4 regions of the Thalassospira sp. CH_XMU1420-2 genome follow, and region 1 is predicted to be linked to each of the others. Evidence: riboswitches for the same ligand, from Rfam matches in the RefSeq annotation. Region 1 holds a riboswitch; each other region holds the start of a gene.
What was found. A riboswitch is a leader RNA that binds a small molecule or an ion and turns the genes downstream of it on or off. The one in region 1 is predicted to bind cobalamin.
Positions count from the first base shown of each region.

Region 1 (3,113 bases):
TAAACACGGCGCACCGGCACGCCAAGCGATGCCGCCGATTCCACACCAAAGGTAAAAGCATCAAGTGCGCGCGCATACCAAAGACACACAACCAGCCCGCCAAACGCAACGGGCAGCGCAAGATAGACATCGTCCCAGCGCACACCGCTCAGATTGCCAAGCAACCAGAACATGATGCCGCGCGCCTCGTCCGCGGTTGCTGCCTTGGTAACGATAAAGGATGTTAGGGCGTTGAAAAGCTGTGATCCGGCAACCCCGGCCAAAATGATCGCGCCTGCACCACGACCGGCCGGAATGGCCAAAAGCGCGACAAACCCGAATGCCACCAGTGCACCGACAAACGCGCCAAGCGACAGCGAAACCATCCCCGCCCCAAGACCCAGAATGGCAACACTGACCGCACCGGTCGATGCCCCCGCCGAAATGCCCAGCAAATAGGGATCGGCCAGACTGTTGCGCAAAAGCGCCTGTAATACGGCCCCAGACAACGCAAGTGACGCCCCGCAGGCCGCAGCCACAAGTGCGCGCGAAATCCGGTAATTCCAGATGATACCGGAATCGATTGGATCAATCGCATAGCCCGCCTGCCACAGATGATTGGCAATGGTTTGAAGAACCGTGCCAAGGGGAATGTGTGTTTCCCCCTTGGCAGCGGCAATTGCAACCACAGCGGCAAGCAGGATCAAAGCCGCCACGGCCGCACCGCTTCGCGCAAGATATGCCCGCCCTGCCCGCGATCGTGCGGGGGGCTGAGGGGGTGCTTTTTCAAACATTGAAGTCTCCGGGCATATCGAGCGCCATCGGGTTAGGCAATCAGTTCGAGGCACTCAGGCGTTCGACAGCCTGGGCAAGCGTTTCAATACCGTCAATCAGACGAATGGTCGGGTCCATCGATTGCGCATCCATCACAACGATATTGCCGTTTTTAACCGCTTTCATCTGGCGTGTAACCGGATCGGTTTTCAAAAAGTCCATTTTGACTTCCCAATCATCTGCCGGGAAACGGCGACGGCCCATTTTACCGATCACAATGATATCGGGATTGGCGCGCGCAATGGTTTCCCACCCCACGGTCGGCCATTCTTCGTCGCTGTCGATGATGTTTGTTACGCCAAGTTTTTCGGCGATATAGCCCGCGGCCCCGTTTTTGCCCGCGACATAGGGATCGCTTTTAATCTCGGCACTGGAAAACCAGAAGACGGTCGAAACATTGCTGTTCCCGCTGGAATTGACCTGTGCCAGGGACCGGGCTTCACGATCTTTCAACCTGGCAATCAGGGCCGCGCCGCGATCCTCGATATCGAAAATTTGCGCAAGGTCGGAAATTTCCCGATAAATCAGGTCCATGGAGAAACGGTCATGGCGCACCCCGTCGCCGCCGCCGGCATTGTCTTTGCCGACACAATCGGCCGGTGCGGTATAGACCGGGATCGAAAGTTCATTGAACTGTTCGGTGGTGCCGACAATGCCCTTGGGACCGACATGCCATTGATACTGGGTGGCGACCAGTTGCGGTTTTTGCGCAACCACGGTTTCAAAACCCGGATCATTATCAGCCAGACGCGGCACGGACGCATTCACATCCCTGAATTCATCCATGACCGGACCAAACCAGACCCCGGTGCCTTTGACCTTATCGGCCAGCCCCAGCGAATACAGGATTTCTGTCGTGCTTTGTCCAAGCGACACAACCCGTTCGGGGGCCGCATCAAAGTGCAGCGTGCTGCCGCAATTTTCGATGGCAAGCGGATATTCCGTCGCAGCCGCAAACGGGGCCGAAACCACAAAACCGGCAGCAAACACCCCGACTGCCAGCGCATGTTTATAGTGACTGATCACTTTGACTTCCTTTCAAAGACATACCGGCAAGGGTCGGCAATCACCGGCCATTGCACAGCATATCACAAATGTTATGTTATAACATAACACACACTTTACTATCGTCAAGGGACTGGCAAAAGTGTCGGGAAATGGCGGAAGATGTCAGGATCGGTATTCAGGCGCATTTACAAAAAACTGCCGGAAACCGCGACATATGCCGACATTCTCCGGGGCACCCCGCCCGGTCCGTCGCATTCATGTCGGCAGGTCTCCTGGCTCGCGGGTCAAAGCACTTTTCCTGGCCTTCCCGGGTTCATCCCAGTGGCATTGGTCAGAAAAACGCTCGCCGCCTACAGTTGCGGGGGCAGCTTCGGTTGATGGGCATGCAGCCCAAATCGAATTCCCTTTATCCGATATCCGGATACCGACATCTGACCGTTAGATTAAAGCCCAAACCCGGTCAAGGAAATTGGCAGATGACCAGAGGCATTTACACAAGGGTCCATGCAGAAATTGCAGTCGACACGACCTTGAATTTGCCATGTTTCATCCCGATTACCTCCACACTGTCTGGTATGCTTGCCGACAAATGAAACCATTGGAACATGATGCACATGACGACTTCTGTTGAACGCAGACGCTTTTTGAAATCCATCGCGGCAGCCGGTCTTATCCTGCCGGGAATGTCGATCTATCAGCATGCATTGGCAGAAGTACCAGGGCTTGACCTTGGTGCGGGACAGCCGTTTGATTTTGCCGATCTGATTGCGCGTGCCAAATCGATGGCGCAGGCCGCCTATGAGCCGCCAGTCGCCCCCAACCCGGAAATTGTCGGGCGGATCGATTACGACACCCATGGCAAATTGCATTACAAACGTGACCATTCGCCGTTTTCCGATGGATCGGGCACCTATCCGGTGACGTTCTTCCATCTGGGCATGTATTTCGCCAAGCCCGTGCACATGTATCTTCTGGAAGACGGCACGGCACGCGAAGTCATCTATAAACCCGATTACTTTGACATGCCAGCCGACAGCATTGCCCGCCAGCTGCCCGAAAACAGCGGCTTTGCCGGGTTCCGACTTCATGAAGAACTGTCGCGTGATGATTGGAAAACCCAGGACTGGGCGGCGTTTCTTGGCGCATCCTATTTCCGCGCCATCGGTGATGAAGGTCAGTATGGCCTGTCAGCGCGCGGGATTGCGGTCAATACCGCCACATCCCAACCCGAAGAATTCCCCGATTTCCGCCAGTTCTTTATCGAGCCGGCCAAAAATGCCGAAGACCCGGTC
Region 1 is NZ_JAYMEG010000002.1:546,265-549,377, forward strand. Features, by position in the region: gene WA429_RS07295 (FecCD family ABC transporter permease) at 1-773, opposite strand, end outside; gene WA429_RS07300 (ABC transporter substrate-binding protein) at 814-1,839, opposite strand; cobalamin riboswitch at 2,067-2,265, opposite strand; gene WA429_RS07305 (glucan biosynthesis protein) at 2,436-3,113, shown strand, end outside.

Region 2 (3,113 bases), 420 kb from region 1:
GTGATTTGGCCGCTATTGGCCTTGGCTTCATATGCCTCATACGCGGTCTTGAATTTCGCACCATAAAGATCATGCAAGTCCGGCGTGTCATCGGGCGAAAACAGGGTCCATGGCGCATCTGCCATCACCCGTTCCATGAACAGGTCCGGCACCCAGTTGGCCGTGTTCATATCATGCGTCCTGCGGCGGTCATCGCCCGTGTTCTTGCGCAGATCAAGGAACTCTTCGATATCGATGTGCCATGTTTCGAGATAGGCACAAACAGCCCCCTTGCGCTTGCCACCCTGATTAACCGCAATGGCGGTGTCATTGGCGACTTTCAGAAACGGAACCACGCCCTGGCTTTGACCATTGGTGCCCTTGATATGCGCGCCAAGACCACGCACTGGGGTCCAGTCATTGCCAAGACCGCCGGAATATTTCGCCAAAAGCGCGTTGTCCTTGACCGATTTGAAAATGCCATCAAGGTCATCGGGCACGGTGGTCAGGAAGCAGGATGACAATTGCGGGCGGCATGTCCCGGCATTGAACAGGGTCGGGGTCGATGCCATGAAGACAAAGGTGGAAAGCTGATCATAAAATTCGATTGCCTTGGCTTCGCGGTCGATCTCACGGATGGCAAGACCCATGGCAACCCGCATGAAAAAGGCCTGTGGCAGTTCAAACCGCGACCCTTTGACATGCAGGAAGTAACGGTCATAAAGTGTCTGAAGTCCCAGATACTGGAAGTTCAGATCGCGTTCCGGTTTGATCGCAGCGGCAATCTTTTTCAGGTCAAACTTTGACAATTCCGGATCAATCAGACCGGCCTTGATGCCAGCCGTGATCGCGGCGGGGAAATAGGTCGCGTATCGTACGCCCATCTCGGCCTGGGTGGCTTGTTCGGGCTGGTCGAAGACAAAGCTCAGGGCTTCTGTCCGAAGCTTGTCAAGTAACAAGCGTGCGCTGACAAAGGCGTAATTCGGTTCGCGCTCTACCAGTGTTCGGGCTGCCATGATTGGGGCAAGTGCCAATTCCCCGGTGGTGACACCGTCATAAAGGTTCTTTCTGGTTTCTTCCATGATCGGTGCTGTGCTGACGCCATCAAGGTCGCCACAGGCCTCAGCAATCACGGTCGCCAACCGGTCAATATCAAGCAACCTTTTGCTGCCGTCGGGCAGGGTGACATGAAGTTCGGGCTGCCCGGCCTTTTTGCTTTTCTTGCGTGCATCAAGCTTGGCGCGTTCGCGCGCACGGTCTTCACGATACAGGACATAGGCGCGCGCAACCTTGTGATGTTCGCTGCGCATCAGGGCCAGCTCGACCTGATCCTGTATATCTTCGATCTGAAGGGTATGGCTCGGCGCGGCCCGCTTTAACAAGGTCGTGGTAACCTGATCGGCCAATCCATCGACAATGTCATGTACCCGATGTGATCCCGACGCGGTTTCGCCCTCGGCGGCAAGAAATGCCTTGGTCAGGGCTGTTTTGATTTTGGTTGCATCAAAGGCCGTAACCGATCCGTTGCGACGGATCACCTGATAGATGGTTTGTGAATTTGATGAAGGATCGGAAACGGCTGGCCGTTCCAACTCGACTGTTTCTGACATCGTAAGCCCCAATCATATGGGGGCAAAGGCCAAACGGAGGTATGCAGGGATGATTGGCGGTCTGCCAGTCAGATCACAAGCACTCCACCGGGACACCCCGCCCGTGAATGTTTACGTTCGCTCACGGCAGGTCTCCTGGCTTGCGGATCGATGCTTCATCCGGCCTTCCCGAAATGCCAAGCATTTCAGTGACCATGGTTGGATTAAAGCTAGCCGCTTACAGTTGCGGGGGCAGCTTCGGCATTGTCGTGCATATGCAAAACGCACCGAATTCCCTCTTAGCCTTCAAACCGATATGGTTCGGTAAGAAGGACCGTGATGTCTATATATTGGGTTCGGATTGAAAATTTCGTCAATATATATGTTTTCTTGACAGGTTTTACCGATCCCGGTGATCGGGCGCGAAGCCAAGAATTATCAGTCTATATAAGCAGATCCAAAAAAAAAGTGACGGGCCCTTTCGGGGCCCGTCCTTTTTTCTTCTTTGGTTTGCTGTGTCGGAACTTGATGACCGAAATCAGAGAACCGTAAGCATGCTTGCAACCAGCGGATGGCGAACAATGTCCTTGTCGCGCAGCTGGACACAGGCGACATCTTCGACATTTTCAAGTCGTTCGGACATTTCCGAAAGACCCGACATTTCCGGCAGAAGGTCGGTCTGATCCGGGTCGCCGGTCAGGATCATGGTAGAATTCCAGCCCAGACGGGTCACCAGCATCTTGAGCTGCCCGTATGTGCAGTTCTGGGCTTCGTCGATGACGACGAAGGCATTGTTCAGGGTACGGCCACGCATATAGCCGATCGGGGCAATCTCAATCGTGCCGTCCGAAAGGTATGTGCGCAGGCGCTTGGTGCCAAGGCGATCATTAAGCGCGTCATAAAGCGGGCGAAGATACGGGGCCATCTTGGCTTCGACATCGCCGGGCAGGAAGCCGATATTTTCCCCGGCTTCAACAGCCGGGCGGGCCAGAACGATACGACCGATATCACCCTTATCAAGGGCTTCGACCGCCTTGGAAACCGCGATATAGGTTTTACCGGTGCCTGCCGGGCCAAGGGCAAGGACCAGGTTGAAGGCATCAATGGCCTCCATCAATGCGGCCTGGTTTTCACTTTTCGGGCGGATGTTGCGGCGGTAGCTTTGATCGCGTTGTCCTTTCTGTTCTGCGGCTTCCCCCTGAAGCGGGTGCCAGTCAGCGTTCTTTTCATCAAACAGTTCATGGACATTGTTGTCGGACTGTTGCGGACGGTTACGACGGCGTGCTGCGCGCTTACCCATGACGATCACCTCATCAAATGTGCCAAAAAAGCAAAACGCGCCATTCCGTCATGGAAAGGCGCGCATTCAATTTTCATCTTGCGATGGAAGTGGCGGTAGGAGTTTCCGCCGGTCACAACATGTTGCATGTGCGATCCGGGGGGCGAAAATTCTCGTTGTAAGACGCTTTTTCGCGGCACTCGGGAACCCCTCCTGCGGTCCAGTGATTGACCGTTGATTGGAATCGTACCCCTATATGCAGTGTC
Region 2 is NZ_JAYMEG010000002.1:962,125-965,237, reverse strand. Features, by position in the region: gene WA429_RS09120 (ribonucleoside-diphosphate reductase subunit alpha) at 1-1,589, opposite strand, end outside; cobalamin riboswitch at 1,698-1,922, opposite strand; gene WA429_RS09115 (PhoH family protein) at 2,107-2,868, opposite strand.
Region 2: linked by a shared signal. The riboswitch ahead of WA429_RS09120 (ribonucleoside-diphosphate reductase subunit alpha) and the one ahead of WA429_RS07300 (ABC transporter substrate-binding protein) in region 1 are both predicted to bind cobalamin.

Region 3 (3,113 bases), on a different contig from region 1:
TAAACGGCATCGATCCGATGTGGAACGATGCCGTCAGGATGTGGATGTCGTGACCATTCCGGTGCCGTAAACTGGCTTGTCAGCAACAATCAGGCCGTTTGCAGCTCGGAATTCAAGGGAAGATCTTCAAGCGCATGTTCGGCCAGATAGCGATCAAGCATATCTGCGGTGATGTCGTGCTTTTCGCAGATCGCAGTCACGTCTTTCAAATAGGCTTCGTAATAAGGCAGCGGACGGCTGCGTGACTTGTTGCGCAATTTGGCGACATGCGGGAAATCTTCACAAAGAGCCGTATTCTCAATCGCCTGGATGACGTTGTCATCAATGATGGCTGCGGGCATCTTGCGATAGGTCTTTCCACAGGCTGACAGCATTTTGCTGGCGGTGGGGACCGATATCCCCGGCTGGGAAAGCAATTCGTTTAATTCTTCCTGGCCGAAATCCGAAATCGACATCAACGTGATGAGCGTCGGCAGATCACGCACAAGCAGCGACAGCGCATTGACGCGGATGCCGCGCGCATGGGACCAGATGATGGTGCCGATCACCCCTTTGGAAGCATCAAGTGCAAAGATGCTGCGCACATCGCGGCGCGACAATGTGATGTCCGCACCGGTCGCATATTCTTCCAGAAACGTCTGAAAGGCCCGATTGTCGGAATTCAGGCGTTCAAGCAGACCAAGCCACATATCCTTGCGCGAGGATGTGGTCCAGGTTGGTGTGTTCGGATTTCGGATTTTCGATAGTTGTGCAGAAACTGCCATCTGATTTTGCAAAATTCCAGTTAACCCCAAGAGTTTGGTGCCGCAATTATGCGGCCCACCGGTTTTGATGTTTTTTGTCCCGGTGATCTTGCTGGAAGGTGATTTGTTACCACTCTAATTCCAGCTTGATAATATTATGTTCCCTTAAAGGAGGGCCGGCCTCAAGCAGGCAATTCTTACAAATACTGACCTTCCGGTTAGCTGACCCGTCCGGACAGAGAATGCCCTTTGGGTTCAAGGGCAAACCTGTTAGGTTCGGCGCACCGTTCGGTGATGGGAAATCGGTGCGATGCCGATGCTGCCCCCGCAACTGTATCGGGTTGGGTGATCCGGGTGGATGTATTGCCATTCACCAGCCACCGGGAAACCGGGAAGGCGGATTGCTTTCATGCCCGCAGCCAGGAAACCAGCCGAATGGTGTCATCATCTCAAATGATGGCGACGCAATCGGGCCTCGGTGGGAGGCCATGGCGAGGAATAGAATATGATCCGGACTGACCCGCCTTGCGGGACACATCTGATTCTTGGCGGTGCGCGATCTGGCAAAAGCCGGTTCGCCGAAAACATCATCAATGCGGCTGGCGGCGGCACATATATCGCGACCGGTCGGGCATGGGATGATGAAATGGTCAACCGCATCGACCTTCATAAACAATCGCGTGGCGATCTTTGGCAAACGATCGAGGAACCGCTTGATCTTTGCGGTGCACTCGATACCTGCAATCAGCCGGGCGGCAAACCGGTTCTGGTCGATTGCCTGACCTTGTGGCTGACCAATCTGATGCTCGAAGATCGCGATATTGATGCTGAAATCGACCGGCTTTGTGATCACTTGCCTGGGCTGGACATTTCGGTGTTGCTGGTATCAAACGAAGTCGGTTTTGGGATTGTCCCGGAAAATGCAATGGCGCGGGCTTTTCGCGATCATGCCGGACGTCTCCATCAACGTATTGCCGCATTGGTTGACCGGGTGACGCTTGTCGTTGCCGGCATTCCGATGCAGGTCAAATGACAATTTAAATGATTGAATTTCAAGGAATTTGAAAATGGCACAATTGGGTAAAATCCCGGCAACCGTCATTACCGGCTTTTTGGGGGCTGGCAAGACAACCATGATCCGCAACATGCTGGAAAATGCCAATGGCAAACGCATTGCGCTGATCATCAATGAATTTGGCGATCTGGGTGTTGATCGCGGCATCATCAACGGGTGTGGTATCGAAGGCTGTGCCGAGGATGATGTGGTTGAACTGGCAAACGGATGTATCTGCTGTACGGTTGCGGATGATTTTCTGCCAACTATTCGTGGCCTGATTGATCGCGATACGCCGCCTGATCATATCGTTATCGAAACATCTGGGCTGGCCTTGCCCAAGCCGTTGGTCAAGGCGTTCAACTGGCCCGAAGTGCGGTCGCGCGTGACTGTCGACGGGGTTGTTGCGGTTCTTGATGGTGCGGCATTGCGCGACGGGCTGTTTGCCCATGACCATCATGCGGTTCAGGCCCAGCGCGAGGCTGATGAAAACCTTGATCATGAAAGCCCGCTTGAAGAACTGTTTGAAGAACAGCTTCATTGCGCCGACATGGTGGTTCTGAACAAGACCGACCTTCTGACTGACGAAGAACGCACCAAGGTCGAAGCCGATATCCGCGCCGAACTTAAAAAGCCGTCGGTCAAAATCATCGCGACCGAGCATTCCCGTGTTGAAAACGCCATTTTGCTGGGCCTTGGTGCTGCGGCTGAGGATGACCTTGATAGCCGCCCGAGCCATCATGATGATGGTCATGAACATGATCATGATGATTTTGAAAGTTTTGTTGTCTCACTTGATGCGGTCAATGATCCGGCGGCCCTTGAAAAACGCCTGATCGATATCGTGCGTCAATTTGATGTTCTGCGCATCAAGGGTTTCCTTGATGTTCCGGGCAAACCGATGCGCCATGTGGTTCAGGGGGTCGGTGAACGTTTCCAGCGTTACTTTGACCGTCCCTGGGCCGATACGGAAAACCGCCGTTCCGAACTGGTGGTGATCGGCTTGCATGGTCTGGACCGTGCCGCGATCGAGGCCGCAATCAAGGCGGCCTAAGCCCATTGGGCACACATAAAACCATATGACCGATACCGGATGTTTTGCGTCCGGTATCGGTGCTTTTGACGACAGAACAGACGGAATTTCAAATGCATCTTTTGGCAGCACAGCCCGGCATGGTCACTGATGGCAGCGAAGCGGTCGATCTTGGTCAGGAACCGGGCGATGTCGTCATCCTGTCTGCGGCCGAGTCCGAGCTTGCCTGCCTTGCCGGCGCACAGGCACGTCTGGCAGATGCGTTTGGTGAAGATGTTCCGTC
Region 3 is NZ_JAYMEG010000004.1:90,871-93,983, forward strand. Features, by position in the region: gene WA429_RS14195 (hypothetical protein) at 90-764, opposite strand; cobalamin riboswitch at 1,016-1,193, shown strand; gene cobU (bifunctional adenosylcobinamide kinase/adenosylcobinamide-phosphate guanylyltransferase) at 1,249-1,776, shown strand; gene cobW (cobalamin biosynthesis protein CobW) at 1,811-2,851, shown strand; gene cobN (cobaltochelatase subunit CobN) at 2,944-3,113, shown strand, end outside.
Region 3: linked by a shared signal. The riboswitch ahead of cobU (bifunctional adenosylcobinamide kinase/adenosylcobinamide-phosphate guanylyltransferase) and the one ahead of WA429_RS07300 (ABC transporter substrate-binding protein) in region 1 are both predicted to bind cobalamin.

Region 4 (3,113 bases), on a different contig from region 1:
GTTGCTAAACCCGTTACAGGCACGGGCCGCGTTCCTGGGGGTGTTTCATCCGGCATTTCTGGATGTGCATCGCGAAACCGGAAAGCTTCTTGAGCTGCCGCGAATTGGCGTGATCAAGGGCGGGGGCGGCGAAGCAGAACGCACACCATTCAAACATGTTGATCTTCGGATGCTTGATAACGGCGAGCTTTGCGACGTCCGGTGGCCGGCACTTTTGCCAAAAACCGAAAAAGAAATCGACGATCAAAGCCCGGTGACCCTCAAACACTTCCTTGCCGTTTGGCGGGGCGAGGTCGAGGATGCCCCCGCCGAAGCCAGGATCAAGGGCAGTGCAGCGATGGCGGCATTCCTTGCGGGCAAAGCCGATTATATGGACGAAGCCGAATCCCTGGTGCAGGGATGGTGGGATAATCGCGATCGCGATATCGGTTGATATCGCGTTTTCGCATTGAATGATTTTATGAAAGCGGGACGGATTGCCGTCCCGCTTTTCGTTCTAGAATGATGAGCCGGGTTCTTTGAGAAACGCGATTTCTTCTGGTGTGGATGTCCGGCCAAGAATGTCATTGCGATGCGGATAACGCCCGAACCGGTCGATGATTGTCTTGTGTTTGATTTCAAAGCCGTAATTGTGTTCAAGCCCGGGCTGATCAAACAGGGTCATGGCAATTTCATGGATCAATTCGGATTCTGAATGCATATAGGGCATATACAGAAACGCCCGCTGTTCTGGTGATCCAAGTTCCTTGTCCTTGCCCAAGGATACGGCTTCCTGTGCGAGAACAAGCGCGATCGGATCGGCAGCAAATGATTGCGGCGTGTCGCGATACATGTTCCGCGAAAACTGATCCAGAACGATGATTTCGGCAAGGCGCCCCGATGCGGTGTTGCGCCAGGTGAAAAGTTCACCGGCAAGGGCCGCGGCATGAATGTCGGAAAATCGTTCGGCAATGTGGGTGTCAAGTGCAGTATCCTTGATAAACCATTGCTTTTGTTCAAGTTCCTTGAACCAGAAGTCCAGGACTGTTTCAGCAGCCATCATTTCCACCCCATCCCATGTAAGGCCAATCGCAATATTGTGCGATGTGTTTGCTGATCTTTGCCGGGGGAAGGGCGAAGGTCAAGCAATGGCGCGAAAAGATAATCCGTTCGGATGCGGGCAAAGAGTTGACAGGTGTTTGCCGCCCATGGAATATGAACGCGTCTTGGGTGTTGATCCATTGGATCGGCTTAAAAGGGAACGTGGTGCGTTACGACAATGCCACGGCTGCCCCCGCAACTGTAAGTGGTCCGAGCATTACCTATGCCACTGGTGATAAACCGGGAAGGCGTAATGCTTTTGAAACCATGAGCCAGGAGACCTGCCTTTGACTGCCGGACACGGCTTGTCCGGTACTGAACTGTTGGACGCCGGGGTGAGCGTCAGGTTGCAGGGAAAAGGCGGTCTCGTCGTGAAACCGGTATCTTGCTTCCAGCCATCCTATCGTTCTTGATCCTAACTCTGTGCGTCGGGAAACTTTTCTGACGCGCATCGTTCGTGAAAAGAGACGATTACATGTTTAAAACTCTTGGCAAGCTTGCGATTGCAAGTGCCTGTTTCGCGTTTGCGTCACAAAGTGCGCATGCCCATTTTCAATTGGCCTATACACCGGAAGTCAATGTGACCGCCCCCGGCGAACTGCCGGTGAAACTGATATTCTGGCATCCGTTCGAAAACGGACATGTCATGGATATGAAAAAGCCGGTGGCGTTTTACGCAATCCATCGCGGTGATAAAATTGATTTATCTTCAACGCTTTCTGAGGTGACCTTCACAGGGAAGGAGAATGCAGCCAAGGCGTATGACGGTACTTTGACCCTTAAGCGCAGTGGCGATTACGTGATGGTGGTGGTGCCCGAACCCTATTACGAAGAAAGCGAAGATATCTTCATTCAGCAGATCACCAAGTCCTATGTGAACCGCAACGAAATCCCGACCGACTGGATGGAGGCACAGGGACTTGTGACCGAAATTCTGCCGTTAAACCGGCCGACCAACATTGTCGCAGGTTCGACCTTTACCGGTCGGGTGCTGAGCAACGGTGAACCGGTATCCGGGGTCGAAGTTGAAATCGAATATATGGCAGCCGAACCCGATATGGACCGTAACGCGCCCAAGGAACCGACAGCAGGACCGATGCCTGGTGGGGCAATTGTCGCGATTACCGATGCCAACGGGTATTTCACGTTCGGGATCCCCAAGGCCGGATTTTGGGGGTTTGCGGCCCTTGGTAGTGGGCCGGACAAAGAATTTCAGGGAAAAGAGCTTTCACAGGATGCAGTCCTGTGGGTTCGCGCCTATGATGTGCAATAGGCTTGGGGACAAAGTAGATGCATATTGTTGACGGGGCACTGGCCCCAGAGGTGCTGATTGGCGGTGGCGTGCTTGTAGTCGCGGGGCTTGGCCTTGGATTGCGCAAACTGCCAATCGATAAAATTCCGGCGACGGGGGTGTTATCGGCGACGTTCTTCGTCGCCTCCCTGATCCACGTGCCGGTCGGTCCGTCGAGCGTGCATTTGATCATGAGTGGTCTGGCCGGGCTTGTGCTTGGCTGGACCGCATTCCCGGCACTTTTTGTCGGGCTTTTGTTGCAGGCCATCTTTTTCGGATTTGGCGGTTTGACTGTATTGGGGGTCAATACCGTCAATATTGCGTTTCCGGCGGTGATTGCCGGTTTCCTGTTTCGCGGATTGGTGTCGCGAAGCAATCCAACCTTTGCGGCAATCTGGGGGGGATGTGCCGGTGCGCTTTCAATTGCGCTGACCACCTTGTTCGTGGCCATTTCCCTTGGCCTGAGCGGGGAAGGGTTTGTACCGGCGGCCAAGCTTGTTTTCTTTGCCCATATTCCAATCATGGCGGTCGAAGGTCTGGTGTCTGCAGCAGCGGTTTATCTGATCGTGAAGGTCAAACCGGCCTTGCTGATGGCCGATGCCCAGATCAGCCGATATGACGCACAAAACCCCGCGATCCTGGCCGAACAGGTGAACGAGGCCAACAATGGCTAAGCTTGCAACGGGGGTGTTTCTGGCAGGCCTTCTGTTCGGAATGCAGGCCGCCCAGGCCCATAAGGTGA
Region 4 is NZ_JAYMEG010000003.1:501,612-504,724, forward strand. Features, by position in the region: gene WA429_RS11985 (glycosyl transferase family protein) at 1-433, shown strand, start outside; gene WA429_RS11990 (DUF924 family protein) at 497-1,039, opposite strand; cobalamin riboswitch at 1,191-1,383, shown strand; gene WA429_RS11995 (DUF4198 domain-containing protein) at 1,556-2,353, shown strand; gene cbiM (cobalt transporter CbiM) at 2,371-3,045, shown strand; gene WA429_RS12005 (cobalt ABC transporter permease) at 3,038-3,113, shown strand, end outside.
Region 4: linked by a shared signal. The riboswitch ahead of WA429_RS11995 (DUF4198 domain-containing protein) and the one ahead of WA429_RS07300 (ABC transporter substrate-binding protein) in region 1 are both predicted to bind cobalamin.